DNA from 3 places in the Endozoicomonas sp. ALB032 genome. Region 3 is predicted to be linked to each of the others. Evidence: predicted binding sites of a transcription regulator. Region 3 holds the regulator's gene; each other region holds the start of a gene.
The links. Region 3 encodes FliA, which starts transcription of late flagellar genes. Its sites were predicted from a motif close to CTAAAGTTNNNNNNNNNNCNGCCGATA; they were not measured.

Region 1: flgM (flagellar biosynthesis anti-sigma factor FlgM) is a predicted target of FliA. The motif match lies at 3,116-3,142, and genes of this name have one in related genera.
Region 2: fliD (flagellar filament capping protein FliD) is a predicted target of FliA. The motif match lies at 5,411-5,437, and genes of this name have one in related genera.

The regions. Positions count from the first base shown of each region.
Region 1 covers NZ_JBLYNW010000001.1:235,844-246,477, forward strand. The annotation lists gene fliF (flagellar basal-body MS-ring/collar protein FliF) at 1-956, opposite strand, end outside; gene fliE (flagellar hook-basal body complex protein FliE) at 971-1,291, opposite strand; gene ACO6VG_RS00850 (OmpA family protein) at 1,390-2,283, opposite strand; gene flgN (flagellar export chaperone FlgN) at 2,289-2,798, opposite strand; gene flgM (flagellar biosynthesis anti-sigma factor FlgM) at 2,770-3,078, opposite strand; gene flgL (flagellar hook-associated protein FlgL) at 3,182-4,090, opposite strand; gene flgK (flagellar hook-associated protein FlgK) at 4,112-5,743, opposite strand; gene ACO6VG_RS00875 (rod-binding protein) at 5,758-6,090, opposite strand; gene ACO6VG_RS00880 (flagellar basal body P-ring protein FlgI) at 6,117-7,235, opposite strand; gene ACO6VG_RS00885 (flagellar basal body L-ring protein FlgH) at 7,247-7,987, opposite strand; gene flgG (flagellar basal-body rod protein FlgG) at 8,023-8,808, opposite strand; gene flgF (flagellar basal-body rod protein FlgF) at 8,849-9,583, opposite strand; gene flgE (flagellar hook protein FlgE) at 9,583-10,634, opposite strand, start outside.
Region 2 covers NZ_JBLYNW010000001.1:216,006-226,639, reverse strand. The annotation lists gene flhA (flagellar biosynthesis protein FlhA) at 1-2,058, opposite strand, end outside; gene flhB (flagellar biosynthesis protein FlhB) at 2,055-3,206, opposite strand; gene fliR (flagellar biosynthetic protein FliR) at 3,217-3,990, opposite strand; gene ACO6VG_RS00775 (flagellar biosynthetic protein FliQ) at 3,990-4,259, opposite strand; gene ACO6VG_RS00770 (flagellin) at 4,514-5,317, shown strand; gene fliD (flagellar filament capping protein FliD) at 5,470-6,819, shown strand; gene fliS (flagellar export chaperone FliS) at 6,834-7,235, shown strand; gene ACO6VG_RS00755 (flagellar hook-length control protein FliK) at 7,249-8,496, shown strand; gene ACO6VG_RS00750 (flagellar basal body-associated FliL family protein) at 8,527-9,039, shown strand; gene ACO6VG_RS00745 (sigma-70 family RNA polymerase sigma factor) at 9,056-9,790, shown strand; gene motA (flagellar motor stator protein MotA) at 9,795-10,634, shown strand, end outside.
Region 3 covers NZ_JBLYNW010000001.1:4,057,450-4,068,083, reverse strand. The annotation lists partial or broken gene napA (nitrate reductase catalytic subunit NapA) at 1-727, shown strand, start outside; gene ACO6VG_RS15615 (hypothetical protein) at 1,031-1,921, shown strand; gene ACO6VG_RS15610 (NapC/NirT family cytochrome c) at 1,943-2,290, shown strand; gene ACO6VG_RS15605 (hypothetical protein) at 2,558-4,555, shown strand; gene ACO6VG_RS15600 (rhodanese-like domain-containing protein) at 4,641-5,078, opposite strand; gene ACO6VG_RS15595 (RNA polymerase sigma factor FliA) at 5,427-6,173, opposite strand; gene ACO6VG_RS15590 (MinD/ParA family ATP-binding protein) at 6,176-6,985, opposite strand; gene ACO6VG_RS15585 (sigma-54 dependent transcriptional regulator) at 7,700-9,157, opposite strand; gene ACO6VG_RS15580 (helix-turn-helix domain-containing protein) at 9,523-10,620, shown strand.

The sequences.
Region 1 (10,634 bases), 3.8 Mb from region 3:
CTGGTTGCCACTTCCCTTCCCTGCTCGCTTCTCAGCACCGGAGCACCAGGCTCATATTGCTCAACCGTCTGTACTACCTGTTCAAAATCCACATTGGCGCTCACTTGAGCTCTGAAGTTGACAGCACCCACCAGTGGCTCTAGCAGGGCACTAATGCGCTGTTGAAAATGAGCCTCAACCTGGCGCTTAAAGTCCAACTGTTTACTGGCTTCACTGAGCGCACTGTTGCCCAGTAAAATATCGGAAGAGAGCAGTTTGCCGGACTGGTCAATGACAGAAACATCGCTGCGATTCATATTGGCGACACTGGCGGCCACCAGATTCACGATGCCTTCAATCTGCTCATTGCTCAACCTGTACCCCGGAAACAGATCGACAAACACCGAGGCCGATGGTTTTCCCTGTTTGCGAATAAAGCTGCTCTGCTTGGGCAGAGCCAGATGGATTCGGGCATTGCGGACGGGTTTCAGGCTGATAATGGTCTGAGCCAGCTCGCCTTCGAGACCGCGCCGGTAGCGGACATTTTCCACAAACTGGCTGGTACCGATCTCCTGCCCATCCAGAGTTTCCAGCCCTTCCGGCATTCTCGCCTGAACTCCGGATACAGCCAGCTGCATACGGGCATCAGAGAGTCTTCCGGCATCCACCATTACCTGACCCGAAGCAGGGTGAATCTTATAAGCAATATTGTTTTGATCCAGCACATTGACGACACTGGCCACATCATAGAGTTCCTGATTGCCATACAGTGGCTGATAATCGGGAGATTGTGACCAGAGCCAGAAAACCGACATCAGGGCAACAGAAACTGCAAACAACACCATCAGCACCACTTGATAGCTGCGATTGTTTTTCAGAACTCCGGTGACTCTGTCCACTGCTTCGCGCCACACAGGCTTCACTTCTTTTTCTTCTGGTGTCGGCTCCGGGGCAGCCTTTTTATCTGATTCTGCCATGGTATTTTTCTACCTTAAATCTGCATACGCATGATGTCTTCGTAAGCAGTCACTGCCTTATTACGGACCTGCATCAATGCCTGAAAGGAAATACTGGATTTCTGCATGGCAATCATGGTGCCCATGAGGTCATCACTCTCCCCGGTTTCAATGTTGTGCATCATGCTGCTGGAATGTTGTTGCAGATCATTAACCTTTTCGATGGCCTGTTGCAGCAGATTGCCAAAGCCGGTGGTAGTCACAGCTTCAGATTCAATTGCGGAAGGTAAAATCGGAGCAGGTCGGTTTTTCAGGAGTACACTGAGGGAATCCGGGTTAAGACCTTTGATGTCCATTGAGCCGCCATCCACTATTGTTCTGTGAAATATTGTTCTGTAAAAGTGCCTGGTGAGAACAGGCTCTTTCGTAGTTGACGATTTATTGTCAGAATTATTTATCGGCGGCTCAGGGTAATCTTTACCCGTCGGTTTTTATTTCTTCCTTCAACAGTTGCATTGGTGGCGACAGGATAGCGGTCACCATGAAAGCGCATGGTAAGACGCTGTTCGGGAATACCTTTTGATCGTAAATATCTATAAATCCGGCTTGCACGCACTTTTGACAGCTGAAGGTTTTCCAGCCTGTCACCCCGAGAATCTGTGTGAGCGTCAATGGCGACATTGGTTACACTTTTATCCACCAGAATATAAGTGGCCAGATCATCAAGATGTGATAACTGCTCAGAGCTTATACGAGAGCCTGAAGAGGAGTAATAGAACAGTGTTTCTTTTGCCTGTTCGTAGTTCAGAGCCAGCAATTCTCCATAACATTTATAAAATGTTGCTGCTGTTTTTTGGAAATTCATAGCGGGTATTTTAATATGAACAGGGTTAACTGCCTCCCTCTCAATCTCAATAACCAGCTGATGACCCTGTTGCATATCTTCCACAACACGGGCAACATTGATTCTCATTTCAAACTGTTTATCCGGCTCTGCTTCAACACCTCCCAGAGCGTTCAGATAATGGCTATGACGCCAGGGTGATTGCTGAACCCCAACACGAATATGTCGGGCTTCTTTAATGAAAAAATCCGGTTCCAGGGTTATATAATGAATGCCTCCGGCAGCCGCATTCAAAACGATACTACCCAGCCCCGTCACTTTGCTGTTCATGCGACACTCGAAACGGGAAGTGGTCAACTCCCATTTATGGAGACTGAGTTCCTGAGGGAATTCTCTGACTGAGTTGGCTGATGATCGGGAAAGCAGCAGCAAGGAGAAGCCAAAAATCGTGAGGCCAAAAATCAACAGTTTCTGAAATCGCCGCAAATCATCAGAAAACCACATGCTGATCAGCCCAGCTTTCTTTCGCAGATGCCCTGTTGGTTATAGGGCACAGGTTCCTGACTGGAAAAAACCACATCAATAATCTGGTTAGTACTGGCAGCCAAACGACTCAGCAGTTTGCCGTTTGCCTGATTCAAACTGCGGCAGCGACCTGCTGTGATTTCCAGTTGATGCCATTGTTTCAGTGTGATTTCAGACTTGGGAGTAGAAGCTATAATCTGCAGAAAAGTTCGTATACCTGCCGGGTCCGGTGACAACCCCGCTTCTTTCAAATAATGCTCTCGCAGGGAAGCATTCAGATGCAGCATGTCCAACAGTTTGACCTGAGTTTCCAGATGAGTTTCCAGAGCTGCAATATCCCTTTCCAGCATCAGGTTATGGGCCTTGCTCAGAACAGCTTCAAGTTTGCGGGTTAAAGCCAGTGCATCTCGAATATTATCCAGCAGTTTTTTTTCAGCAGAGACGTTGTAGGTACCACTTTTATTGTCATTCTTTTCTGTGGTCATCAAAGTCATCGGAAAGCTCCAGAATTTTATTGGCAAGCACTTGATAATCGACCGGCATCTCACCTTTTTTAATGGCGCGCCGAATGCTTTCCACTTTTTTACTGTCAATTTCATCTATGGCTGACAGAGACTGGAACAGTTCTTCAATATTCTGGGCTTCACCGCTCAACTGCAAACGATCATTATTGACTTTAGGGGGCTCGACAGCTTTCGCATCATTTTTAACTGCACGCTGACTTGCTATTGGACTAGCCGCTTTTTTTGGCCCGGTGCGATTTATTCCTGGCATCCTTTTCACCACTCGTATGTGATGGGTACAGAACTCCAATCGGCAAGGTGTCAAAAAATATTAAAATCCCCTGAAATGAGGATTTTTTTTTGCCCATGGCCCGTCAGAAATAATTGAACAGAGACAACTGCTTGATGTTGGCATAAACCTGCTGACTGGCATTGAGCAGGGTCTGCTGCTGAGCCAGATCGGTAGCAGCCTTTGTCATATCAATATCTTCAAGGGATGAATGAAGTTTTTCCAGCATGAGTTTGATATCGGCATGGCTTTCACCCACCCGGTCAAGCACACTCTGATTACTGCCAGCCTTGGTCTGGGCGATCCCTATCCTGTCCAGAGTGTCGTCAATCCATGTCAATGCGTCAGAAAGAACGGTGTTTAAACTCACAGGGTTTCTCAGTTCATCCACTGCATCAGACAGAGCATCAAAGACACTGTCCGTTGGTGGTGTAGCGGTTGGGTCAAAAAACAGATTTTCTCCCGGCTCATTAACCGGTATCTGGGCAGAGCCGCTGATATTGACCTGGCGAAGGTTATTATTGCCATAGTATGAATAATCACCAGCGACCTCATCAACAGGCTTCTGGGTGCTCAGGGTTCCGGAGAAAATATATTGCCCGTCTGCCTGCTGATAATTGGCCAGGCTCAGGAGAGACTGATTAACCGTATTCAGCTCCTCTGCCAGTGGCACATAGTCCTGATCAGTCAGGGTTCCGTTGCTGGACTGCAAAATAATGTCTCTGGCACGCCGCAGTTGCTCAGTCATTCCACTGTACAAAACATCTTGCTGTTGCAGCATTCTCCTCGCCGAATCAATATTATCTTCATACTGTCCTATTGCCGTTAATTCATTATTGATCTGAAGAATTTTTACTGTGTCAACGGAGTCATCTGATGGTTGCAAGATACGCTTTCCGCTTGCCATCTGGTCAGTGGTTACAGCCAGTCTGGCCATACCGTCCTGCATAGCCCTGAGCATAATATTATTGAAATTGATGCTGCTGATACGCATGTTTTCGGCTTCCTGTTTTAATCAGAACATTCTCAGCAATGAATCAAATGTCTGCCGGGCCACTGAAATTACCTGAGCATTGGCACTGTAAAGTTGCTGAAAGCGCAGAAGGTTGGCGGCTTCTTCATCCAGATTGACACCGCTATAAGCATTTCGGCTCGCTTCAGCCTGCTCAAACAGCTTTTTACCCCCATCGGCTTCTGTTTTCGCCTGAGAAGTCTGTACCGCAATATCGCCAATAAACCGGGTATAGCTTTCAGTCAGACTACTTTGCCCTTCTATCAGAGCATCATTCTGAAGCTGAATAATTGTCTGCAAGTTTGAATTATCGGCCACGCCGCCACCTGGTGCTGCCAGAGCCAGAGCAAAAGGTTCCGTCAGAACCGCATCAAGATCTCTGGCACCATAACGCACCGGTGACAACCGGTAAGCCTGGTCAGTAGCGGTGCCGTCGATATCAATTTCAACACCATCAAAGTTCAGGGTATCGGTACCGGCACCGGATAAGCTGCCACTGAATTGAACCCCGTCGTTCAAACGGGTAATAACATAGTTGCCGGTGTTATCTACCCGCAGATCATAGTCGCTGGCTTTGACTTGGGAACTATCCGTAATTCTCATATCAGACACTGCGGTAGAGACAACGTCCAGGGAAAATATACCACTGGCAGGATTTGTCAGATCAGAAAAAAGGTCGACACCGGCGTTGCCATTAACATCTTCCCCAAGTCGAAGCTGGGCATTGATCGTCGATGATATGACTACTGCCAGGCGCCCAATCTCATTTTGAGCCTGTGTTAAAGTGCCATTCTGGTAATTCAGGATGCCACCAATGCTGCCTCCCGGATCACCGTGTACCTTTAGAGAGGCAGAATCACTTTCAAACTCCAATGAAAAGCCATCAGGGTTGCTGGCTGATCCGCTCACATTCAGGTTGTTTCTCTGATCACCAACCAGCAGTGGCTGCCCTGATTTCAGATAAATATTAATACTGCCATCTGACTGCTCCAGAACATTGATGCCCATCAGCTTTGATAATTCTTTGACGGCCAGATCCCGCTGGTCAAACATCTCGTTAGCAGCCTCACCACTGGCACTGATCTTCTTCAGCTGGTCATTAAAGCCGACAATATTTGCCAGCAAACCATTCGCTTCTGCCACCGCAGCCTCCAGCTGCCGCCCGACCAGCCCCTGATGACCCGCAATTTGGTTATTCAGTGTCGTAAACTGCTGAGCCAGCTTACTACTTTCGCTAAGTATGACCTGCCTGGCAGCACTGGAATAAGGATCAACCGTTGCGCCATTGAGCGTCGTAAAGAAACTCTCGAGGCCTGAGGTAAGAGAGGTGCTGTCATCGCCCAACCATTGGTCCAGCGAATTGATGTATTCTGAAAAAGTGGCGGTTTTTTCTGCCAGAGATTGGCTCTCCCACATCTGGGCAGTAAGAAAACTATTAGCTATTCGCTCGACACTGGATGCATTAACACCGGTTCCCTTGGTACCGATTCCCGGATGCAAAGTGTAAGTCGGGTACCAGTAAACCCTTTGACGGCTATAGCCTTCTGTTTCGGCATTGGCAATATTATTGCTGGCGACATTAAGCGACGCCTGGCTGGCCTGTAATCCAGAAATACCTATCTGCGTCAGACTCATGTCATCTACCCCGATTAACGTTCAGCATCAAGCCCGTCGTCTTTATCACCCAGCTGCCTTACCAATGCCTCAGCGATGCCCAGCCCGCCTTCTTTACCCAGATGTCCGGCAATCTGGCTGTCAAACATTGACTGAAAAAACTGCACATCCTTGCCCGATGTCGGCAAGTCTGAGCTGCTCATCATCGCCTCATTGGCCCTGCGCATACTCTTGAGTAATTCGTTAACAAACAGGGCTTCAAAGGCTTCTGCTGCTTCTTTCAGATCCTCCGGAGCTTTTCCCTGACCTGAGTCCGGCTGATAAATACCGGCCAGATGTTTAGCCGACAGAGTGCTGCCAATATCCATATCGAAAGCCCTTATCGTAAATCCATTTAAATCACAATGAGTTCAGCTTCCAGAGCCCCGGCTGCTTTGAGCGCCTCAAGAATTGACATCAAATCTGTGGGTGTCGCCCCGACACCGTTAATAGCCATGACCACTTCCTGCAAAGTGACTCCTTCCTTAACCATATAGATAGCGGCATTCTGCTCTTCTATTGTCACATCACTGTTTAATATGACTTCTGTGCCTCCTCCCTGAGAGAATGCACCAGGTTGTGATACCGAAGTTGCCTGCCGGACTTTGACGACCAGGTTGCCATGACTGACTGCAGCCGGACGAACACGAACATGCTCGCCCATAACCACAGTGCCTGTTCTGGAATTGAAAATAATACGTGCCGCAGGATCTGCCGTTTCAACATTCAGCCCTTCGAGCATGGACATAAAGGCCACCCGCTGGCTACTGTCTTTGGGAGCCGAAACCAGAATAGAGACACCATTACTGGCGTTGGCGACTTTGGGGCCAAAGTGATTATTAATGGCCGTCACTACCCTGCGAGCATTGGTATAACTGGGTTCTTTTAAATTCAGTACCAGCTGTTCCCCAAAGTTGAAAGCGCTCTTTACTGAACGCTCAACCAATGCACCTCCGGGGATGCGACCGGCGTTAGTACTGTTAATCTGTATAAGGCTACCCGCGACTGGAGCATCCGCCGCTCCTGCCAAACCCTGAGCAGAAACTCCGCCCACAATCAGACTGCCCTGGGCCACTGCAAACACCTCGCCATTAATACCTTTCATCGGTGTCAGCAGCAGAGTTCCACCTCTGAGGCTCTTGGCATCACCAATAGAAGAGACGGTTACATCGATTTTCTGACCCGGACGGGCAAAAGGAGGCAAGCTGGCATGGACGGTGACCGCTGCAATATTTTTTGAATTCACATCAGAACTGCTGATGGTTAATCCAAACTCTCTCAGCATGTTCACCAGTGATTGTTTGGTAAACGCTGATTTATCTCCGGTGCCATCAAGCCCCACCACCAGACCGTAACCAATCAGCTGATTATTTCTGACACCTTCAACATCCACCATATCCAGCAAACGACGGGCACTGGCATTACCTGCCAAAACCAGCATAAGAAAAATGATGCCCCATCGCGTTGAAGACATAATGACCCCTGTCAAAATGGAAACCATGGACTGTTAAGCATCTTGCTCACCCAGCCTGGTTCATGGGCATCTGAGTTAATGCCTAATGCCACGTAATCAATTTTTGCTTCCGCCAGTCGCTCAGACGAAACCTTGTTATCCGTTTTGATATCTTCCGGCCGGACCAGCCCGCTGATCTTGATCAGCTCTTTACCCGAATTGATGGTCAGCCATTTTTCTCCCTCGACCCTGAGGGTGCCATTGTTGAAAACCTCGACCACCTTCACGGCAATATTACCTTTCAGGCTATTACCACGACTGGCGGAAGTATTGCCTCCGTAAGTTCTGGAAGGCTGAATTTCAAAGGCCAGAGATCTGCCCCCGCCAAGAATCGATGCACTGCTTTTACCAAGCAGAGTGGGATCAGGAATGCTGATGGCATTATTTTTGTTGACATTACTTAAACCACTCATGCTGATATTCGTGGTACCTTCCAGCTCGATGGTAAGAATATCGCCCAACCGATAGGCACGACGGTCGGAGAACATAAAATACCCGTAGTTGGCATTAAACAGACTGCCGTTGGGATAAACAGCTTCGTTGTAAGAGTTCCCCTTTTGAAAGGCCACTTTTTCGAGAGCCATTTTTTCCGCTTCAGGTTCAGGACGCTCTGTCACTTGCTGTTGATTACCAGCAGGTTGGGTGTCCCCCTGACGGGGTGCAGTCGAACAACCCAACAACATAAAAATGGCTATAAAACACAGAAGTCTCATTCCCTGCCCTCTATCCAGCTCTCTATCCAGCCCTGTTAAAGAGTCTGGTTAACAAACTGCATCATTTCATCAGCCGCTGCTATGACCTTGGAATTCATTTCATAGGCCCGTTGTGCTGATATCATATTGACCAACTCTTCCACTGAGCTGACATTGGATGTTTCCAGAGTAAACTGTTTCAGCGAGCCCAGACCTCCCTCACCCGCAGTGCCTTCTACCGGATCACCACTGGCGTTGGATTGCAGGTACAGATTCCCCCCCAGAGCCACCAGGCCAGCCGGATTAACAAAATTAACAACGGTGATCTGGCCTATTTCTGTCGGTTCAACCTGCCCCTGAATGGTTGCCATAACAATGCCATCTTCACTAATACTGATTCCGGTAGCGTCTGCGGGCAGGGTAATGCCGGGCTCCAGGGGCAAACCACTGGCATTCACCATTTGACCATCTCCATTCAAATGAAACTGACCATTTCTGGAGAATGCAGCGGTTCCATCGGGTTGAGTAAACTGAAAAAAACCATTACCGATGATCGCCACATCCAGGGCCTGTTTCGTGGTTTCATAACTACCGGGAGTAAACACTTTCTGGGTTCCGGTAATTTTTACGCCGGTTCCTATCTGCAGGCCGGAAGGCAATTCGTTGTCCTGGTCTGACAGCGCCCCCGGCTGTTTTCCAATGTGATAAAAGAGATCTTCAAAGCTGGCCCGATCCCGTTTAAAACCGATGGTATTGACGTTGGCCAGGTTGTTGGAAATGATGGCCATCTGCTTTTCCTGAGCAGCCAGCCCAGTTTTACTGACCCATAATGAGGGATTCATAGACTCATCCTCTGAGCTATAAGTTGTTATCTGCTGTCAGTTACTGATCTCTGACTAAACGGTCACCTGCAGAAGCCATGTCGCCAGCGGTTTTCATCAGCTTCATCTGGGCCTCAAACTGTCGGCTGAGGCTTAAAAACGACACCATTTCTTCCAGAGCATTAACATTACTGCCTTCAAGAAAACCGCTTCGTAACCTGACTTCCGGATCCGCCTCCAGCTCTCCACCCTCAATCGAACGAAAAAGCCCGTCTGCGCCTTTGGTAATTTCTGTAATAGTCGGGTTCACCAGCTTTAACTGGCCCACCTGAACAGGATTGCCGCCCTCAGCAGGTACAATACTTATCGTGCCGTCTACACCAAAGGAGACAGACTGATTATCCGGTAACTGAAGAGGCCCGCCATCTCCGATAACGGCATACCCCTGGGCGGTCAGTACGTTACCTTCGTCATCTATTTTTAACTGTCCGGCTCGGGTATAAGCTTCATTGCCATCACTGCCCTGGACTGCAAACCAGCCACTGCCACTGATCGCAACATCCATTGCACGACCGGTAGTCTCCATTGCACCGCTGGCAAAACGACTACCGAGTCCTCGCATTTTCGGCATCACCCGGGCTTCAAGGCCATCACCCTTCATTTCCACGGCCATACTGCTAACAAAGTCCCGGCGGAATCCGGGGGTAGAGACATTAGCCAGATTATTGGCATGTACCTGCTGGGCTTGCATGGCCAGATTGGCTCCGGCTGTGCTGATATATAGAACTTTATCCATCAGATAATATTCATCAGTGCCTGAGTAAGGTTGTTACTGGTTTCAATGGTTTTGGCATTGGCCTGATAGTTACTCTGGGCCTCAATCAAACGCACCAGTTGCAAAGAGATGTCGACATTGGATTGTTCCAGTGCTCCTGACTCCAGGGAACCCATAACACCCGCTCCCGGAATACCCAAAGCAGCATTACCTGAAGCAAAGCTTGACTGCCAGAGGCTGTCCCCTATTGGAATCAAACCACTGTCGTTAGCAAAATCGGCCAGAACGATCTGCCCCTGAACCTGGGTTTGTCCGTTGGAGTAAAGCGCCTGAAGAATACCGTCAGCAGTAATCTGAATACCGTTGAGTGAGCCCGGAGGAAAACCATTCTGGGTGACCCGGTTTACCGATGAGTCAGTGCCCAACTGAGTGAAATCTGAAAAATCGATGTTGAAGCTCATCGCGTCAGCACCGGACAGCCGGGCATCCCCGGCTGGAATACCCAGAGTGACCGCGCCGCCAACAGGGGTTGCCAGGGTTCCATCGTTATTAAATGTGACCGGCTGAGTCAGGTCCGGCCCCTGCCCATCAAAATAATATTCAATGTTCCAGGCGTTATCTGCAGTTTTTGCAAAATACATACTGACGGTGTGCGATCCACCCAGACTGTCATTAACATTAAATGCCATGGTGGAATTAAAGGTAGACCGGTTGGTTGGGTCTATTGCCACAGCAGGCGTAATGGCATCCGTTCTGGCATCCAGATTGGCAAGCGTCACCACATCGGTAGTTGCCTGAGCGGGTATAGAGGTCTGGTTGATTTTCAGGTCAGTCTGGGTACCGGCCAGTACGTTGCCTGATGCATCCGCTGAATACCCCTGAAGCCTCAGGCCCTTATTATTGACCACATTATTATTGGCATCTAACTGAAAGAAACCGGCTCTTGTGTAATTCATTTGGCCATTGTCATTCACGACAAAAAAACCCTGACCATTAACCGCCATATCAAGCGCATTATCTGTTGAAGTGATACTGCCCTGTGAGAACTGCTGACTGATAGATGCCACCTCAA
Region 2 (10,634 bases), 3.8 Mb from region 3:
ATTAAACGACAATACATGCATACCCTCGGTGCATAGACGAGCATATCTGGCCATGGCCGGGCGCAATGATGCATTGACAAGCATGACAGGCACTTTTCCTTCAGCAGCAAGGTTGGCAGAGACTTCTGGCATTTGAACTTGAAGTTGCTCCGCAATTCGGGGTTCAAGTGGCAGTGTGTCAGGGGAGAAGTCGTTACTCTGACGAGCTTGTTGGTAACTTTGCATAATGACCTGCTCCAGCTCTGAGCTCATGGTGACAACCGGTATTTCAGAGGTGTTGCCTACCAGGTTCTGGATAATGCTGCGACGCAGGGCAATTCGAACTTCAGAGGTCAATAAGTGTGGTTCTGTAATCCGTTCAGACGACTCCAGCAGGGTGCTGGCAATGGTTTGAATATCACTGACAGAGACATCTTCGGTCAGCAAATCTCTGAGTATTCGGGAAAACACACTCATGGACAGCTTTTTGGGAATAAGATCTTCAGCCAGTTTGGGGGAATAGTGAGTCAGCTTATCCAGCAGTTGCACTACTTCATCATGCCCAAGCAGCTCACTGGCGTGTTCATCAATAATTTTATTAAGGTGTGTAGCGATAACCGTAGCAGCGTCGACTACCGTGTAGCCCAGTCCGACGGCATGTTCCCGCTCTGAGGTTTCAATCCAGAGTGCTTCCAGTCCGTAAGCAGGCTCTGAAGTTGCAATACCATTTATCTCACCAAATACTTCACCGGGATTGATCGCCAATAAACGCATGGGCTCAATCTGTCCTTCGGCAACAATGACACCCTTGAGCAGTATATTGTAACTATCAGGTTTCAGGTTCAGGTTATCTTTCACATGCACGCTGGGAATCAGAAAGCCCAGCTCCCGGGATTGGGTTTTGCGAATGCCTTTTAGCTGAGTGAGTAGTTGAGCGCCCTGATTTTCATCTGCCAGAGGAATGAGTTTATAACCCAGTTCAAGCCCCAGGGTATCCACTGGCGGAATATCTCCCCAGGACCAGGGTGATGACTCACTGACATCTTCTGTATTGGCTGCAGAGTGGCTGGATTCGGGTTCATCCTTCTGATGTTTGTTGGTGGTCCACCAGGCCAGAAACGCCACGATCAGGCCCAGACTGAGAAAGGGTACATGGGGCATACCGGGAACAATGCCTATCACCATTAAAATCATGGCTGTGAGGCCCAACGCTTTCGGAGAAGAGAACATCTGTTCGGAAACCTGATGCCCTACATCCGCAGATTCAGAGACACGGGTTACCATGATAGCCGCAGAGGTGGAGAGCAGCAGCGAAGGAATCTGGGCCACCAGACCATCACCAATCGTCAGAAGAGAATAAACAGCAAAGGCTTCCCCGGCAGATAACCCTTGGCCAATGGTGCCTATCAGCATTCCACCTATGATATTGATGGCAAGAATAAGCAGGCCGGCCACAGCATCACCCCGGACAAACTTACTGGCACCATCCATTGAGCCATAGAAGTCTGCCTCCCGGCGTACACTTTCCCGGCGGTCGTGCGCTTCCTGCTGATCAATAACGCCGGCATTGAGGTCTGCATCAATGGACATCTGCTTGCCTGGCAGGGCATCGAGAGTGAAGCGGGCGGTCACCTCAGAAATACGACCAGCACCCTTGGTGACCACGACAAAGTTGATAATCACCAGAATAAAGAACACCACCAGACCAACAACGTAACTGTTGCCAATAACAACCTCACCAAAGGATTGAATCACCTTTCCGGCAGCGCCATTGCCAGTATGTCCATTCAGAAGAACCACCCGGGTTGATGCCACGTTCAGGGCAAGGCGCAACAAAGTGGAAACCAGCAGGATGGTTGGAAACACCGCAAATTCAAGAGGTCGAAGTGTGTAAATGCTAACTAACAGGATGAGCAGAGACAGTGCGATGTTGAAGGTAAAGAATACATCCAGCATAAAAGGCGGCATCGGCAGTGTAACCATACCGAGCGTCATCAGAACGATCAGCGGAATCCCGATATTCAGGTTGCCGCTTTTGGGCGACATCATGTATAGCAGACGTTGAGCTTCCTTGATCATTGTCTCTTCTTATCCCATTTTTCCCGGAAGGCGCTGGGGACTTCCGGTGTTGGTAAATCGGGTGCCTTGCTTCTGCGTCCGGCCTGAAAGTCATTCAGATGATGGACGTAAGCCAAAACCTGGGCAACGGCCAAAAACAGGTCGTCGGCAATTTCCTGATTTAACTGTGTCGTATGATAAATCACCCGGGTTAACGTGGGTGACTGTACCACCGGCTTATTGTATTCCCGTGCCACAGCGCAGATACGCAGGGCTACTCTGTCAACGCCTTTTGCTACGACATAGGGCGCTCTGGCCTTGTCCAGATCATATTTCAGAGCCACTGCAAAGTGAGTTGGGTTGGTGATAATGACATCCGCCGAAGGAACGGCCTGCATCATTCTGCGACCCGCAATTTCCTGTTGCTTCTCCCGCAGTCTTGAACGAAGCTCTGGCTGACCTTCAGACTCTTTCATTTCATCACGCATTTCCTTGTGTGTCATGCGCAGTTTTTTCATGTGGTTCCATCTTTGGAAAGGTACATCAATAAAACAGATCAACAGCAGGGCACTGACTAGAATGGTGATGGCCATGGTAAGGTGGCTGAGGCCCTCTGAAACTGCTTGAAATATCGGCAGCCGGTTGAGCCAGAGCACATCCCGAAAGAACCATTGATTAATGAGCCAGAGGGAAAAAGCCAGCAGCGAGATTTTGGCAATGGACTTTAACAACTCAATCATGGAGTTGGCAGAAAACATGCGTTTAATGCCTTTGAGAAAACTGATGCGCTCAGCCTTGGGTCGTATCTGTTTATTTGAGAATATCCAGCCTCCTAAAGCCGCTGAAGCGGCTATTGAGGCCAGAATGACAATCAGCATAAAGGGCAGCAGGCCGGAGAACCCCTGAGTAATGCTGACGATCAGGTGATCCGTCAGCCAGCTTTCCTGACGCAATACGTCTTTTTCAAACCTGAAGCTTTTGTACATAACCTGAAACAGCTGGTCGCGAATTAATCCACCACTGAGCCATAAAGCAACCAGGGTTGAAGCCAGCAAAGCAAAGGTGACCAGTTCCCGGGATCGGGGAACCTGGCCTTCGTCACGGCTCTTCTGAAGTTTTCGTTCGGAGGGTTCTTCTGAGCGTTCGCCAGTCTGTGATTCTTCTGCCATCTGAAAACTCCTAAAGAACCAGCGATCGTAGAATGTCCAGAACAGTCCGGGTAAATCGTGTGAAGACACCGTTCAGGGTGGAACTGATCAGCATCAGAATAAAAATGCCTGCCAGCATGGTCAGAGGAAAGCCCAGACTGAAAATATTGAATTGCGGCGCCGAGCGGTTCATTACACCAAAGGTAAAAGTGACAATTAATAATGCAACAATGGCGGGAAGAACCATCAGCAGTGCGCTGGCAAACATCCAGCCGCCCATGGCGGGAAGCCGGTCAATATCCAGTTGGCGAATAGAAAAAGGCGCAATGGGAATGGTATTAAAGCTCTCCACAACAATAGAAATGACGACCAGATGCCCATCAAATGCCAGAAACATCAGAAAGCTCAGCAGTTGGAATACCTGGCTGATTACCGGAATCTGGGCGCCGTTCATCGGATCAAACATGACCGCCATACCCAGACCCATCTGCAGGGAGAGCATTTGTCCGGCGGAGGTGAAAATAGCGAAATAGATTTGCAGTACCATCGCCATTAAAAGCCCGACAGCCAGCTGTTGTGCAGTGATCAGAAGGGCTTCACCCGACAGTGGCTCTACTGCGGGTACCGCAGGCAGCATGGGGGCCACAATAATAGTGATGGCCATCGCCAGAATTACCCGGATTCTGGGTGCCACTACCTGACTGCTGATAATGGGCATTGCCAGAAAGAGGGCTCCGATACGAAAAAACGGCCAGAGGTACTGACCAATCCAGCCCACCACTTCAGAGAAGGTAAAGGTTCCCATCAGGCCAGCATCTCAGGAATAAATTCATACAGCCGGAGAAACAGATCCATAAATTCCTGAATCAGCCAGGGGCCCGTCATGCCTATAGTGACCAGTGTTGCCAGCAGACGGGGCAGGAAACTGAGGGTTTGCTCATTGATTTGAGTCGCTGCCTGCAGTGTGCTGACCACCAGACCCACCAGCAGTCCGGGCATCACAATCACCGATACCATCAGAACAATGAGGGTCAGCGCATCACGAAAAAGGTCTGCCACAACTTCCGGTGTCATGGGGTTTCCTCTGAATAGTTCAGGTTGTTTCGCAACTTTGCAAAACAGACTGCAACCCGAAGAAATTAACCAAGAGCATAGTTTTCTAAAATGAATTCGCAATAGATATATAAAAACATTTTTTTACTTTAAAAACGACTTAAAAGAATGGCAAGTCTATTTAATAAATCCAGAAGCCTTCCCGAGTGGTACTTATCAACAGGCAGTACGTTGAAGTTATTAAGCGAGTAAAACCATGAATAGGAATTAGTAAAATGGCAATGACCGTAAATACCAATATCTTCTCTCAGAATGCTCAGCGTAATCTGAGTAAGACCGAGGCAGGTCTTCAGACCGCCATGCAGCGTCTGTCTTCTGGTATGCGTATTAACAGTGCTAAGGATGATGCTGCCGGTTTGCAGATTGCGAATAAAATGGCTGCACAAATTGGTGGACTTGGTGTCGCTATCCGTAATGCCAACGATGGCATCTCCATGGCCCAGACTGCTGAAGGTGCTATGAGCGAGATCACTAACTCTTTGCTGCGTATGAGGGATCTGGCTTTGCAGGCGTCAAGTGGTACCTATGAGGCTGCTGATGTTACCGCCCTGCAAGCCGAATACGATGCTCAACTGGCTGAGATTGGCCGTATTGCCGCAACGACTGAGTTTAACGGGACAACCGTTCTTGGCGCAGGTACCGTCGAAATTGCAGTTGACTATACCGATGCTACCACCAATAACATAGACCTTAACTTTACTGCCGTTGCGCTGACCGCTGTTACCTTTACCGATGCCGCTACCGCTCAAACAGCAGTGGGTGCATTGGATGTGGATATTGCTGCTTATGACGCTGTTCGAGCCAGTCTGGGTGCATCCCAAAACCGACTGAGCACTACCGTCAATAACCTTTCAAATATCCGTGAAAATCTGAGTGCTTCCAGAAGCCGTATCGTGGATACTGATTTTGCTTCAGAAACAGCGAATCTGAGTAAGTATCAGGTTATGCAACAGGCCGGTACTGCTGTGTTGGCTCAGGCTAACGCGATCCCTCAGAACATTCTGTCTCTGCTGCGTTAATCGCTGGAGAGGTAACATTCAGTCAGCTTTAATGCTGATGGTCTTTGTGGGAGCCAGTGAGCTCCCATTTTTTATAGAGCTGTCTGTTATTCGGTTATGTTTCTCAAAGCGGTGCCGACTGAATAAAAGCAGGCATTAATCAGAGGCTGATTATGTTCAGTTTAAGTGGCATCTATTCAGGGCTGGATGTTAACTCCATTGTTGACACTTTGGTGGAGGCCGAGCGTGCTCCCAGTGAAAACCGTTATGCCCGCAGAGAGGAGGCCTTTAATGTAGAACTGTCTGCCGTCGGGACGCTAAAGTCTGCACTGAATGATTTTAATACTCAGGTAGAAAGCCTGAACAGCATCAGTAAATTCAGTCCCAGAGCCGTCAGTGTCAGTAATGAGTCCGTTCTGAGCGCAACCGCTTCCAGCAGCGCCGGGGAAGGCAGTTATCAGTTTTATGTGGATCAGCTGGCGACTCGCCACCAGACTGTATCCGCAGCTATCGCTACAGATGCCACTATTGGTTCCGGAACGGTCAATCTCTCGGTTAACGGTGAAAGCTTCTCCGTTACGGTCGAACCGGGTTCAGAAAGCCTGACTAATTTACGCGATGCTATAAACAGCGCAGCCGATAACACCGGGGTTCAGGCAGCGATTATTAATGAAAACGGTCAGCAACGTCTGATGCTGACTAGTGAGAAATCCGGAGCAGCAAACACCATAACGAGTGACTTCAGTGGCCTTTCCGGTGGCTCAGCAACCCTGGGTTCCTTTACCGATTTACAGGTGGCAGTGGATGCCAGTATCCGGTTTGGTGCAGGAGCCTCTGCAATCACTATTACTTCCGAAGATAACCAACTGGAAAACCTTATTGATGGCGTCACGCTCAATCTGAAAGCCGTCAGCACAGATCCGGTTACCGTGAATATCTCCGTAGACAAAGACAGCCTGAAAGAGTCCATGCAGGAGTTTGTGGATGCCTGGAACAATGTTAAGTCTACCCTTGATACTCTCACAGATTTCAACGGTGTTTCAGCGGGGCCTCTCAATGGTGATAGCCAGACCCGGGCTATTGAGGGTCAGTTGAGAAGTGTCATTAGTTCTTTATATGGTGAAGACGGTGACACATTCAGAACACTCGGGCAATTGGGTCTGACGACTACCGAAGACGGCTCAATAACCCTGGATAACGATAGTCTGGATGACGCCCTGATTAACAACTTTGATGAATTGGCGCAGGTACTGGCTGGTGAAGATGGCTTAATGAATCAAATGGCAGCCGTTCTCACTCCCCACCTTGAAAGTAGCGGAACGCTTGACAGTCGAGAGGACAGGATTGAAGAGGGCTTGAGTGATATTGAAGATGATCGTGCGGCACTGGAGCTGAGACTGGAGCGGACCCGCAGCTATTACCAGAATCAGTTCCTGGCGATGGAAAGTATTCTGGCCTCACTGAGTGGAACCAGTGACTGGATCACCAGCAGTCTGAATAGTCTGAATAACAATAATTCCTGATCATGGAGAGGGTCATGAAGAAAAAAGGTCTGGGTGCTTATCAGCAACAGGAAAAAGCGGGTGTAGAAGCGTCTGATTCTGTTCAGCTGGTGGGTGTGTTGTTTACCAAACTGATGGACAATCTGGCTAAAGCAAGCCACCACATTGAGCGAAAGGATCTGACCAACAAGTCTGATCGCCTCTCCCTGTCTATCGAAATTCTGCTGGTGCTGGAACAGTCTCTGGATTTTGAAAGAGGTGGTGACTTGGCCGGAAATCTCCAATCGTTATATCTCTATTGCATCAGACGTTTAACTGAGGCCAATGCAAAAAATGATTTGACTGCTATCAGTGAAGTTATGGGGCTGCTAAAAGAAATACAGGAAGCCTGGGCCCATATTTCCCTTCCTCAAGCTGCGATTGCCACTATTCAGTAACGGAGCGGTTTGAATGGAAAACCAGGCTCTGCCAGTTTTTTCGTTGTTATCTCTATCGAGTTCAGCGCCATCGGTTGATGGTGCTCAACCGCAGGTCATGGCGGCTGCTGAGACAGTTACTACTTCTTCTGAGTTGACATTTGAAACTGTTCTTCAACAGTTTTCCTCAATAGAATCTGCATCCACAGAGTTAGTCTCTCCGGAGCTTCTGGCTGCAGGGTTGATACCTGTTGATGGGCAGGCAAAAACAAATTTACCCTTGGCAAACCCTGACGTTTCAGAGCTGACAAAGCATATTCCCGTCACCAGCTTACCGATACTGACCAGAGAAGCAAAACCTGAACAGTCCGCCGTAGAAATAAAAAGTACCTCTTTAACAGTAGGGGTTACTGAACGGCCTGATTTAAATCTGTCAATGCCCGGAAAATCTGAAAAACTCCGCCTGCCTGTTCGACCACAGGAATCAGAGGTCTCTCTGACTCCGGTTAATACTCAGTGGGTGTCTCAGACTCAAAAACCATTAACGGATGTTAATCTGGTAGAGGAAGTCGATCACCAGACAGGAAAATTTAAGCCGGAAATCACTCTGAAACCGGATCAGATCCAGACAGAAGCCAAAGCGCCGGAGATAAAAAATCACCATGGATCAAAAGAAATTCCAGCTCCGCTGTCTCTGTTCAATTTCGAAGTGGAACGGAAGGTTTCTTTAAAAACAGCGCCTGCATTGATACAGCCAACCGAATCAATACAGGCCATCGTTAATCAGACGCCTCAAACCTCCCAACAGCCTGTTTCCATTCAGATGACTGAGCCATCATCAGCAGCCCAGTCAGCCACAGTTAAGCAACCTTTCCTGCAACCTGAAGTAGCTCAGCGACCCTTCGGGCAGACAGTGGTGCAAATGATTAAGCAGGGTGAGCAGAAAATGGAGTTTCGGTTAGACCCACCGGAATTGGGTCGTGTAACGCTGACGGTTAGCGTTGACAGAGACGCTGTCAGCCTTCAGGTGATAACAGCAACACCCGCTGCCAGAGACTTGCTGCTGCTTCACGGAGATCGCCTGCGGGAAGCTCTTAATAGTGAATCACTGACTCTGGGGCAAATGTCAGTGGATGTGGGTAGCCAGAAAGACGCTGATACGTCGGAACAATCTTCAGAATATCTGCCCACCGCCGATGGTTGTCTTGAATCAAATGGTTATCAGAGCGCCCAGGAACAATTCAGGCTTCATGGCGGCAGATTATTGGATCATTTCGTTTAACAGATCATCGGAAAAGGAGTTTCTGGACTCATGGCAGATGAAAAAGAAGGCAGTGACTCTGAAAACAAAAATTCAGGCCACGGCAAGTTATTAATCATCATCATTATTCTTCTGGTGCTGTTGCTGGCGGGTGGTGGCGCTTTTGTGGCAATGACAATGATGAATCCGCCGCAGCAACAGGAACAGCAACAGCAACAGCAGCCGCAACCGCAAGCTGCAGCATTGGGACCACCCAGTTTTATGGTGCTTGAGCCATTTATTATCACTCTCAAAAGTGATGCCCGACCTCGATATATGCAGATAAAACAGTCATTGATGGTACGGGATGAAACCGTGATCGCAACACTGGAAGCCTACCGGCCTCTTATTCGTAATGAAGTCATCAACTATCTGGGCTCACTCTCGTTTGAAGAGGTTAAAGCCGGGGGAGTTACAGAGATTATCCGTGCTGAAACGCTGGCAAGAGTCAATGCCCTGCTCGAGAAAGAGAGGGTGGGAGCAAGGGTGGATGACTGTCTGATTACGGATCTTGTGATCCAGTAGCAACTTAGTGGCTGAGATGCAGCAAAAAGGACTTGACGCTTATCGCCAACAGGCAGGAAATCAGCGGGATGTTCTGGTTAAACAGCACTTGTCTCTGGTCAAAAAGATTGTGCTGCATCTGGCCAGTAGTCTGGGTAGTAACATTTCCCGGGATGATCTCTTGCAAGCCGGGATGATGGGGCTTCTGGATGCTGCCAGTCGTTACGATCCGGGCCGCAAAGTCCCCTTTGAACAGTTTGCCAAAACCCGGATTCGAGGCGCAGTGATTGATGAGTTACGACAGTGGGACTGGCGCAGCAGAACAGATCGGGAACACGGACAGAAGATCAGGAAGGCAATTCAGACGCTTAATACAAAGCTGGGACGGGCTCCGTCCGAGTCAGAAATTGCAAAAGAGCTTGGTGTCAGCCTTGAGCGATACCACCGCATGTTGCAGAGCAGTAATTCCGACAATCTGCTGAGTCTGGATGGGCTGATGCAGGGTGAGGCTGACAGCAAAATCATAGAGGTTAATCAGGATGACTCTATAGAAGTGGTTGCCATGGGAGGGGAGCGCAGCAGGGCCCTGGCAAATGCTTTAAAGGAGTTACCGGAACGAGAGCAACATTTGATGAATCTCTATTATGTTCATGAACTGAATATGAAAGAAATTGGAGAAGCTCTGGATCTGACGGAGGCCCGTATTTGTCAGTTACACCGTCAGGCTGTTCTAAGACTGCGCTCGCTGCTGGAAGAATGGAACAGGGAATAGTGTTATGAAAATCTTGGGGCTGCTTATCCAGCTAGGCTGCATCTTTGGTGGCTTTATGGCTGCGGGTGGTGAAATGAGGGCTATCTGGCAGCCAGCAGAAATAGTGATGATTGGTGGTGGCGCCTTGGGGGCGTTTATGATTGCCAACCCAACGAATGTTGTCAAAGCGGCCGGGCGACATTTGGTTTATACCGTCAATAATTCAGGTTTTAATCGTGAATATTTTGATGAGCTGCTCTCTCTTTTGTATACGTTGTTCAATATGGCGAAAAAAAAGGGAGGGACCAAGGCGCTTGAAGAGCATATAGAAAACCCTGAAAACAGCGATGTTTTTTCCAAATACCCTCTGATAATGAAGACCCCTCATATCTATAACTTCATTACTGAAAACCTCAGGTTGTCACTGGTAGACGGCATTGAGCCCCACGAATACGAAACCATTATTGAGGAAGAAATTGAATCCATGGAGTCAGAAATGATGCGTCCGGCGGATGCTCTGCAGCTGATTTCTGATGCATTGCCGGGTTTCGGTATTCTCGCGGCAGTACTGGGTATCGTTATTACTATGGGTGCGATAGATGGCCCAATGGATCAACTGGGCCGATTGATTGCTGCGGCTCTGACAGGTACTTTTCTTGGCATATTTATGGCCTACGGATTAGTAGGACCCTGTGCAACGGCCATTGGTCACTCAATCGATCAGGAGATTAGAGCATTTCATTGCATCAGGGTGGGGCTGGGCAGTAACAAGTCCGGTTTTCCTCCTGTTGTTTCAGTGGATTCCGGCAGGAAAATGCTTTTTGCGGACAAACGCCCCACTTTTAGTGAACTGGAAGAGTTGCTG
Region 3 (10,634 bases):
GACAGCTCCGAACCTGAACCATGAAACACTGCCCGGCTACAGAAATCCTGACAATTTCATCGTGGTTTCTGACCCTTACCCAACCCTGACCGGACAAATTGCCGATCTGATTCTGCCAACCGCCATGTGGGTCGAGAAAGAAGGTGCTTACGGAAACGCAGAACGTCGTACCCAGTTCTGGTATCAGCAGGTAAAAGCTCCTGCCGAAGCCAAATCCGACCTGTGGCAGCTGATGGAATTCTCCAGGCGTTTCAAGGTTGAGGAAGTCTGGTCAGACGCCCTGTTGGCAAAGCACCCACAATATCGTGGCAAGACCCTGTTTGATGTTCTGTATGCCAACGGACAGGTTGACCGGTTCAAACTGGATGAGATTCCTGAAGACCGATTGAACGACGACGCCCGAGCTTTGGGTTTTTATGCCCAGAAGGGTCTGTTTGAAGAATACGCCACCTTCGGTCGTGGCAAAGCTCACGATCTGGCGGACTTTGAGCGTTATCACCAGGAGCGAGGCTTGCGCTGGCCTGTAGTGGATGATCAGGAAACCCTCTGGCGTTTCAAGGAAGGCTCTGACCCTTATGCCAAAGCGGGCAGTGACTTCGACTTCTATGGCAAGCCCGATGGCAAAGCCTGGATTTTTGCCCTGCCCTACGAACCACCCAATGACGCTTCGGACGAAGAGTTCGACCTTTGGTTGTCCACCGGTCGTGTTTTGAAACAACGCTGCTGAGAGTGAAAGACAGCATGTTCGACAAGAACAGTAAATTCGGCCAGAAGTCTGATGCCTTACCGCAGGTTTGAAAGCAAAATACTCATGGAGGAGAGTTATCCGGCTCTGAAAAGAAAATTAATGGAACTTATTTATAGTTGAACGATCAAACAAGTAATAAACTTAACTCTATTATCAGACTCGGAGGCACATGCAATTAACCTCTGGAATTTTGCAAGCTATGCTAGCTCACACTCCATCTGATGAAAGAGCAATCAGGAAATCCAGTTCTGCCAATATTCATTGACCAATGGAGGTGTAACCATGCACATCAGTAACACAATTAAGACCAACCCACCCAGCTCTCCTGCAGACTGGCAAACTGCAACAACTGAAACAGTCAAAGCCTTTGCCCGGGAAGTTGCTGCATATCCAGGAAAAACCTACCTGCCAGAATCTAAAAATGGATCCTTCAGTCATAATCCATTCTGGCAACATAAGGGTCAATTCAGGTTTACTCCTACTCTGAAAACACCATCCCATATTGGAGTGGTATATAGGGGCGATTCGAGGCCTCCGGAAACCATTTTCAAAACGGGATTTAATCGAAAATCAGATGATTCGGACTCTATTAACGATAATGATTTCCTTGAAGCTCTGCTCAGTACAAAATTAAGTGGCCATAAACTAGCGTATCAACCAATCTTTAGTAACTACCAATTGGTGAATGACTCAGCAAACAAGATCATCTGCACTAGCCGCAACATCGCAGTTGCAACCTGGTTCCCAATGTTTTTATCGCAGAATCAGCCTGACTCGCCTGTGCTTTACATTCCTGAGCCTGGAGAGGAAGACAGCACCTATGTTTATCAGTGTTATGTCAATACCGGTATCGACATGTGCAAAACAGCTGCAGATCTGAAGGGACCTGGGCTACGCACTACTTCTATCAAATCTGCTGAAGAAGTAATCACGACACGCATACCACCTGAACATGTAGTGAGTGCATGGCCGGTTAAACGAACGGTATTTAATGCTGGGCCTTATTATATATTTGGTTTAAAAACCAGAATTCAGGAAAAAATAGTAAACCCTGACATTGATCAATGTGTAAAAACATATACAGCAGCATTTCTGCCACCTTTGGATCCAGTAAATCGCACCCATTCAATTTCATTAAACGCAAGTGCAATATTTAAAATAGCTCCTGACTGACAGGATGATGAGCCGAAAGGCATTCAGGGGCAGGTCTTTCTTCTTGATTCGACCCAGGAAGAAAGGCCCATCCCGGTTTTCTTTTCGTCGGTAGCCAGAGGCATCCAAACAGGCAAGGTAGACACCCCGGTGAAGTTTGAAGCCCATCGAAAGGCAATGGCTGAGCGGGAATGGGCTCGCATGGAAGCCAATGATTCTCAGGAGTGCCGTAACTGCCATACCCAGGAATCTATGGAACTGTCTGAACAATCACTTTTGGCGGTTAAAAACCATACCGCTGCAGAGAAAAACGGTGAAACCTGCATTCAGTGTCACAAGGGTATTGCCCATAAGCTACCTGACATGACCGGTGTGCCAGGTTGGGAGTAGCTACCCACTGGTACTGCCCTCACACAGGCTTCGGAGTTCCGTCAGGGAAATACCGGAGCCTGTCCACATGAAAACAATGAGCAGGTAATCGTTTGATTATCGGTGCAGGCTGACAGTCTCTGTTTTTTTATGAACTGACGTTCAGGATCATTCATTAAAAAAGAATCAAACAAAGGAACTTTTCTGAAATCAGCCAGTCTATATCTTCATTAGTCAAAACTCTCTTGTTTGGCCTGACCCGACATACACATATTAAGGAGAATTACGATGTCACTCCCTGTTTCCGGTCACAGCACCTTAATCCACGGAAGATTTGGCTATGCACCAGAACAATCCACAAAATCAGACAAGAAAAAACAATGGGGTCGCCGGAAAGTAAGAAAAAACACCCTTCCCAAAGAAACCACAAAGAAACAAACGGCTGCAGTCCGTGGTAAACATTTTTCTGATATGTCGATAACAGAGCGCTTCGTTTTTGCTCTTGGTCTTTTTTCAGGCTTGCAGTCAGTGCATGCACTAAGCAATGGAAGAAGTAACGTTTGTAGCATGGCTTCCCTGGCAAAAGCTGAACTCAACACTTGCCCAAAAGCTGGCCTTCCAGACTGGGTCACAAAGTTAGAGAAAACAAGCCGAAAAGATGATACTCAGGCAGTGTGCCTGGCAGATAAGTGCTCAGCCCCCACAGAAATAATTCACAAAAAAAGAACAGCGCCTAAAAGAGAAGTTCAGTCTCAGTCCTGTCACCAACCAAGCCTGATGGAGCAGATCGGTCCTGAGAATAGAATGACCGGGGTTTATAAAAAATCAGATGAGACCGGCATAGTGCTTGGTATTCAGAACCCTGAATCGGTTCCTGTAATGAAAAAATATAAAGACCTTGTCCGTTTGGAGTCCAAGACATTACAGTTAAAAAAGATTCTGGAACAGACTAACAACTACATCCATATACACAACAATGATTTCGGAATGCTTGTTTTTGATGAGAAGCAACTCACTGTTCTTAAGAAATATGAGTACTTCCCTCTAAGCCCCTGTATGAAAAATCTGCTCGATGAACTCGATAGCTACGATACGGCATTAAAACAAATTTTCATGTATCAGAAAGAATCCGGAGATTACAAAGCCTATGCTAGAGAACTGGACCACTTAATAAAAGGACGCAATACTGTATTTGTGAGCTTGTTACAATCATTAAAAAGCAAACTTGATGATTTAGAAAGACAGACATCAACTGCATTAAAAGTTAATAGTGATCACAAAAAAGAGGATATCCTGCAGCACAGAAAATACATTAATTCCCAGATTAGAAAATCTGCAGCCATTCTTAGCCCTGTAGAAATAAAAAAAATGTTCCAACAATGCATAAAGGATCGTCAAGCATGCCTCAACGAGCACAAGCGGACTGAAGCCAGGGAGCTTGCTGAAAGAGTAAGAGCCAGGAGAGAAGCAAACAACAACAGCTTTACTATGAAGCTCTTTAATTTAGCGTCTGTAGCTTCCTATACATTTTACCTTCTGTGCATGTTAGGTTCTACACTTGCATTGGTGCCTTTACCGAAAAAAATAACCCGTTACTTCGCCTACAGAAAGAAAATAGACACTAGTCGTTTGTTAGAAAAAATAATCAGAACCGAGAAAAAGAAGATGCCAGTGGACATCAAAAAATCTATGGATAAGTGCGACAACGCTCAAGACTTAGCGTTTTCAACCAAAACCAACGTCAATTACCCCGACGACTGGAAGCAGCCGTATTTACCCTTCTATCATGACTTAACACAGATCAAGAAAAAAAAACGCCCTAAAAAAAGTCGAAGTATTGGGGCAATAGCCAGGAAACTCAAGGATATCATTATGCCGAAGGACCAGTTGCCTGCGAGGCCGTGGAAAGAGGATATACCGATAGACAACCAATACATCAGACCTATTTACAGAAGAGGCTTTACCCCGTCAAGTAAAGATACGGGTAAAAAAAACATTGTTGCCTATGCCTATTTTGACCCTTCATCAGATGCAATCAAAAGCACAATATCCGATAATGCCCTTAAAAAAATGCAAAGCATTCACGAAACAGGCCGGTATGCAGCCCATGAAGAAGGCGCTACAGGCTACAAATGCTTTAAATATAAGAGCGAGCCATTATGGGAGTTTAAAGTGGCTGGAGATGAACGGGTTTACGGCTTAACGATTCAGGCAAATGAAGAAGGGAGACATGCGGGTGTCGCTCCACTGGTTATATTCGACACAATATTGAATAAAAAATTATAGGCATCAACTGGCTCTTGTATACCATGGGTTTCTGCAAGTTATAAAAAAAACGCCACATGACGCCTTTTTTATAACTTGAAATAACTTATTTCATCAACATGGACGAGAATGTCTGCGAATCACTCATATCATCTATCTTTTGCTTTCCTGGCTTCCAACTGATGACTTCTTCTGTTTCCAATTCTGAATAAAGTGTTACCGGATAATCAAATGCCAACCAGGAAAAGTAGCCGTCCCTGAAAAAGAACACTCTCTCGTAACCCCAGAGTGCGGCAAGGTAACTCGCTATCGCTCCCCTCATGTGATACGTGCTGTTTCCGTAGATGACAATAGGCGTCTTTTTATCCAAAGTGCCAGGCTTGAACAGCTGTCTGAAGCCCGCCCTTAAATCCAGACTTTGAGACCGGTCAATATGCCCCCATTCCCACTGCTGATATGGTCTCACATCTATAAATAAAGCCCCCAACTCATGAAGGCGCTTGGCCTGATGAGTGTTAATGGTAACAACGTTCTTGATATTCACTGGCGCTTCCTGTGCAGACAGGAAGCAGGAGGTAAGGGCCAGAAAGCACCCTGCGAGATAAGAATTCCATTTCATATTAATACAGGTCCGTTATAAGACTACTTAATAAAAACTACTTTATAAAAAAGTATATGGAGTAAGGACCTGCGTACTTGGAATAATAGGAAGCTAAAAGCTTGCTGCTCACTGCCAGAGAGCATATAGAGTGAAAAAATACCGTTTACTCTACAAATCATTCATTCCAGCCACAGGGTTTGGAGAAGCAATGACCCTGGATAGAAACAAAAAATGCTTGCTTTAGAGCTTGGGGACCCTATACCCACGAGTCCCCCCGGGTACACTGGTGGTTTAACCTAACCAGTTATGGAGCTTGGCTCTTAATCTGACGGCTGCCTGAGAGTGAATCTGGCTGACCCTGGACTCACTGACGCCCAGAACCTTACCAATTTCCTTGAGATTCATCTCCTCATCGTAATAAAGCATCAGGACCAGCTTTTCCCGCTCAGGTAACTTCTCTAAAGCTTCTACCAGGGCATACTTGAACTTCTCTTCCTGAATATCGGCTGATGGACCTCTATCTCCAGAGCGAGCCTGCATTCTGGACTCTTCGCTGTCGAACAGTTCTTCAAAACTGAACAGTCGGCAACCACGAAGGTCACTGAGAATGGTGTAGAACTCATCCAGATTGACTTCCAGCTCCTTAGCCACTTCGAAGTCTCTGGCATCTCTTCCAAGGCGGGCTTCAACCTTCTGAATCGCCTCAGTCACTCTGCGACTGTTTCTGTAAACGGATCTTGGCCCCCAGTCACCTTTCCGGATTTCATCCAGCATGGCACCACGGATACGAATGCCCGCAAATGTTTCGAAACTGGCACCTTTACTGGCATCGTACTTTGAGGCCGCTTCCAGCAGACCGATCATACCTGATTGAACCAGGTCATCGATCTGAACGCTGGCCGGCATCCTCGCGGCCAGATGATTCGCAATTCTTTTTACCAGAGCCTTATGAGTTTCAACCATTTCGGTCTGAATCAGTTTCTGACTCTTTTCCTGATTGGCTTGAGTTGCCTGCACTCCCTGTGCTGTAGCATCCATGCTTATACCCTCTCTTTTATTCTTGTTGGCAAGAAGAATTCGATACGACCTCTTGGCGGTGTTACTGGTATCGCCATCATCTGATGTGCAATACGCAAAATGGCTTTCGAAGCCCGGCAATCCGGATTTACCTGCAGAAGTGCCTGCTGACGGGTGAGTGATTCTGCGACAGCCTTGTCGAATGGAATCGCCCCCAGATAACGGAGAATAATTTCTACTTCATCATTCAGATAGGATTGCAACCTTTCAAACTGGTTCGATCCATACCGACGGTTATTAACGGCGTTGACAATCACTCCAAAACGACGGACACCGTATATTCGGTAAAGCACACGGATCATTCTCACAGCATCGAGCAGTGACACAACTTCCTGATTGATGACGATGAGAATTTCTCCCGCAGCCTGAATAAGAGCTACATTGTCCGGAGCTAATCCAGGTGCGGTATCAATGACCAGGGTATCAAGAGTTGGAGCCAGTGACTCCAGACTTTCTATCATTCGGACAGCATGACCGGTTTCTACGGTCTCCCTCCAGATAGGTTCCCCTTTTGGCGACAGCACCTTCAGACCCGAGGGCCCATCCTGAATAAAACTGGAAAAAGAGTCGTTGGCATCGAAGTGGGCCACATCCAGCTTCTTCTCGAGCCCAAGGCTTATTCCAACATCGGGGACAGCCAGGTTTCCATCCATTAAAACCACACGTCTTCCGTTGTTTGTGAGAGCCAGTGCGAGATTGACTGCAACTAATGTTTTACCTACTCCACCCTTACACCCCGCAACTGCAATAATCTGTTTTGTTGATGAGTTCATGGCTTTCAGCTTCTTTTCAGTGATTACTGCATAAAATCTGGAATCAAAAACGTTTTTTCTTTTTTTACTGCCTGTACTTTATTAATAACAAGAGCCGTGCCAATTTTTTAAAACGCCTGTTTTTCACTCATGGTCACATAGCTGACGTGACATCATTTTGACCAGCCCCAGCCTAAAGAACATAACCTGCTGTTTTTATTGAGATTTATTTTTACCGGTCGAATTTCCGTCATGTTACTTTTTTGACAGAGTCAAAATCGATCTCAAAAGAAGACATCAAACGTCGTTTCATTGAAAAATAAAAAGAAAGTTATTTGACAGTGTCATTTTATAGTGACGAATTACTGTCGCATAATATTTTCCAGAGGGATAAAAAGTGTTACTTAATTGACAAAATAAATTCCGAAACTGAGAGATTTAAAAAACGACAAAATAAAGTTAATTTCCAATGATGGATAAAAACACTTTATCCAGAGATAAAAAACGTCAAAAATTTTATCTTCCTACTTGTTTGATAATTGATAAAACCGACTTACTTTTAGATAAAAAAGACAGCTACCAGGTAAAAATTTTCGGGATTCTAAAAATACAAAAACGGCCTCGTCTACTTTTTTCAAAAGCAGACGAGGCCGTCATAAAATCGAACCTGGTAAGTTAAGACAAAAAAAATGGCTATCAGCTCACGCTGATAGCCATTTTTTTGAACCGATCTGATTAACGCATGGTCTCTTCATAACGATGAAGGCCATACTTTCTCATTTTCTCAACCAGTGTCGTCCGGCGAATCTGAAGTTTGTCAGCCGCTCTGGCCACAACGCTGTTGCAGTCACTCAGAGCTTGCTGGATCAGGCTTTTTTCCAGCCGTGTCAAAAATTCCTTCAGATTCAGGCCGCCCACAGGAAGAATCGCCAAATCATCGACTTTTCCGGTTCCTGCAGGTTGAATACTATCCGGGAACAGCTCGGCAACACCGTCATCATCAGTAATAGCTTCCATATGACGGAAATTCTGTGGCAGATCCTGAACACCTACGACACCGTAGGGATACATAATCGCCAGTCTTTCCAGCAAATTGGACATTTCCCTGACATTACCCGGCCAGTCATGACGGCATAGCGACATAATCGCAGCAGAACTCAGACGAATGGAGCCGCGACTCTGTTTTTCCATTGCACTGACCAGCTCGTTGAGAATCAGCGGAATATCTTCCGGACGATCCCTGAGAGCAGGCATTTCAATGGGGAATACATTCAGCCGGTAGTACAAGTCTTCCCTGAACTCACCGGACTCAATCATTTCAGAAAGGTTTTTATGAGTAGCCGCTATGATTCTGACATCCACAGGAATCTGTTCGGAACCCCCCACTCTTTCAATGGTGCGCTCCTGCAAAACCCTAAGCAACTTAACCTGCATGTGCAGCGGCATATCACCAATTTCATCAAGAAACAGAGTGCCACCCTGCGCCAGCTCAAACCGCCCTTTTCTTGAGCTGACCGCACCGGTAAAAGAACCCTTCTCATGCCCAAAAAGCTCACTTTCCAGCAATTCATTAGGAATAGCGCCACAGTTTACCGGCACAAAAGGCATATCCCGACGGTGGGAGTGATCGTGCAGATTCCTGGCCACCAGCTCCTTGCCTGTTCCTGACTCACCGGTCACCATAACATTGACGTCACGGTCAGCCACCTGTGCCATGGAAGCGCGAACTTTGCGAACTTTGTCACTTTTACCCACCAGCCCACGGAACAGCTCTACTTGCTGATTCATACCTGTCTGGTGAAGTTGACGCCATTGTTCGCGATACACCTGACCATAATGCAGGCAAGAGAGCAACTGTGAACGATTGCAAGGCCAGTCGATACGGGCAATGACCTGCCTGCGGAGTGAAGATTGGAGGTTTTCCGGAAGGGGTTCGGCTATGCGAATGACGGGAACCCCGCCACTCCAGTTCTGTATACGGGCGATCATGCCCTGCATTGAGCTTTCTGCCTGGAGAAAATCGCCAAGAAAAAGCGCACAGAATCCTTCTTTGTTGGACTCGCTGATAGCATCTTCCCAGTAGGCGGAACTGACGGCCCTAGTACGATACCCCATAAATTCGATAACGGTACTTAGATCATGTCGCCGCTGTTGAGCGTCTTCTATGATCAATACCTGATCTGCTGCATCCATTGTAACGACTTTCCTTGTCATCAACGCAATGTAACAAACAGCTCTGAATAATATGAATTGCAATAAGCAAACTCTTATTCATTCATTTAAGGTCTAAAATTCTATTTCGTCAAATTTCTCGGCCACTTTAATTCATTTTTTGACTTTTTTATAAAAAATGACGTGAAATAGCCCTGTTCATCGATCATTTGCTGGAATAAACGGAGCGTTCTCTCCGTAAAACAGATAGTCTCATTCTCCACTGATCGAGTTGGTATTAATGAGCTTTCAGAAGAAAATAATGAAATCATGGTTTACCTGTTACAAGAAGCTGCATAAACGGTAACATAACCACTGTCGGGTATGGGCAGCCATCAGGAATTTGAATGCTGATTATCGAAACGCTTGGAGATATTGCCGCCATGCGGGAAAGTGTGGACGTGGAGTGTAAACTGGCACAGGGGCGGGATGGCAAAGGTGCTATCCCGAAAGACATGTGGGAAACCTACAGTGCTTTTGCCAATACCCAGGGCGGCGATATTTTTCTGGGCCTTGAAGAAAAATCGGGTCACCGATTTGTTCTGGAAGGTATTACCGACACCCCGAAAGTTCTGAAAGAGTTTTGGGATACCCTGAACAATCCACAGAAAGTCAGCACTTGTATTATTCGAGATCGTTGGGTCAAGGTTCTGGAGATTGAGGGGAAATCTCTCATCCAAATTCATGTCCCTCCCGCCAATCGTAAGCAAAAGCCAGTCTACATCAAAGGTAACCCCATGATCGGCACCTATCGTCGCTTTAACAGTGGTGATATGCAGGTGAGTGAAGAGATGGTTCGCCGGATGATGGCTGAGCAGGTTGAGGAGAGCCGGGATGCCGAAACCCTGGGGGAAGTAGTTTTTGATAAATTAGGCAAGCAAGAGCAGCTTATCCTGATTACTGCTCATATTGAAAAGACAGTGGATCATGCCAGAATGATGTCTATTCTGGATATTCACCCTCGAGACCTCTCGGCCCTGCTTGCCTCTCTTGTTGACAAAAAGCTTCTATATCAAGATGGTAGTGGTCGTGGAACAATTTATTTCACCGCCCAGGCTATGGCAGAAGATACGATGCTAGAACGGATTTTCGAAGGTATGGAGATGGAAAGATCCTGGTCTGAAGGCGAAAGGTCCGGAGCTTGGCCCGAAAGGTCCGGACCTTTAGAGAACCAGCTTTCGACTCTGGCAGAGCCTGTCGCTACAAAAAAGCGAGCCCCCAGCGAAGAGGTGCGCCAAGCCATCCTTAACTTGTGTGCGCTGCGAACATTACAACTGGAAGAACTGGAAAAACTGCTGAATCGAAGTGGAGAATCTCTGCGCAAAAAATACCTGCAACCATTGATCAAAGAGCACAAACTCAGGCTGATGTACCCCACCAGGCTCAACCACCCTCAACAGGCGTATATTACCGTTGGGTCAGTGATCGATAAGGAGTACAAATGATCACAGAAGATCAA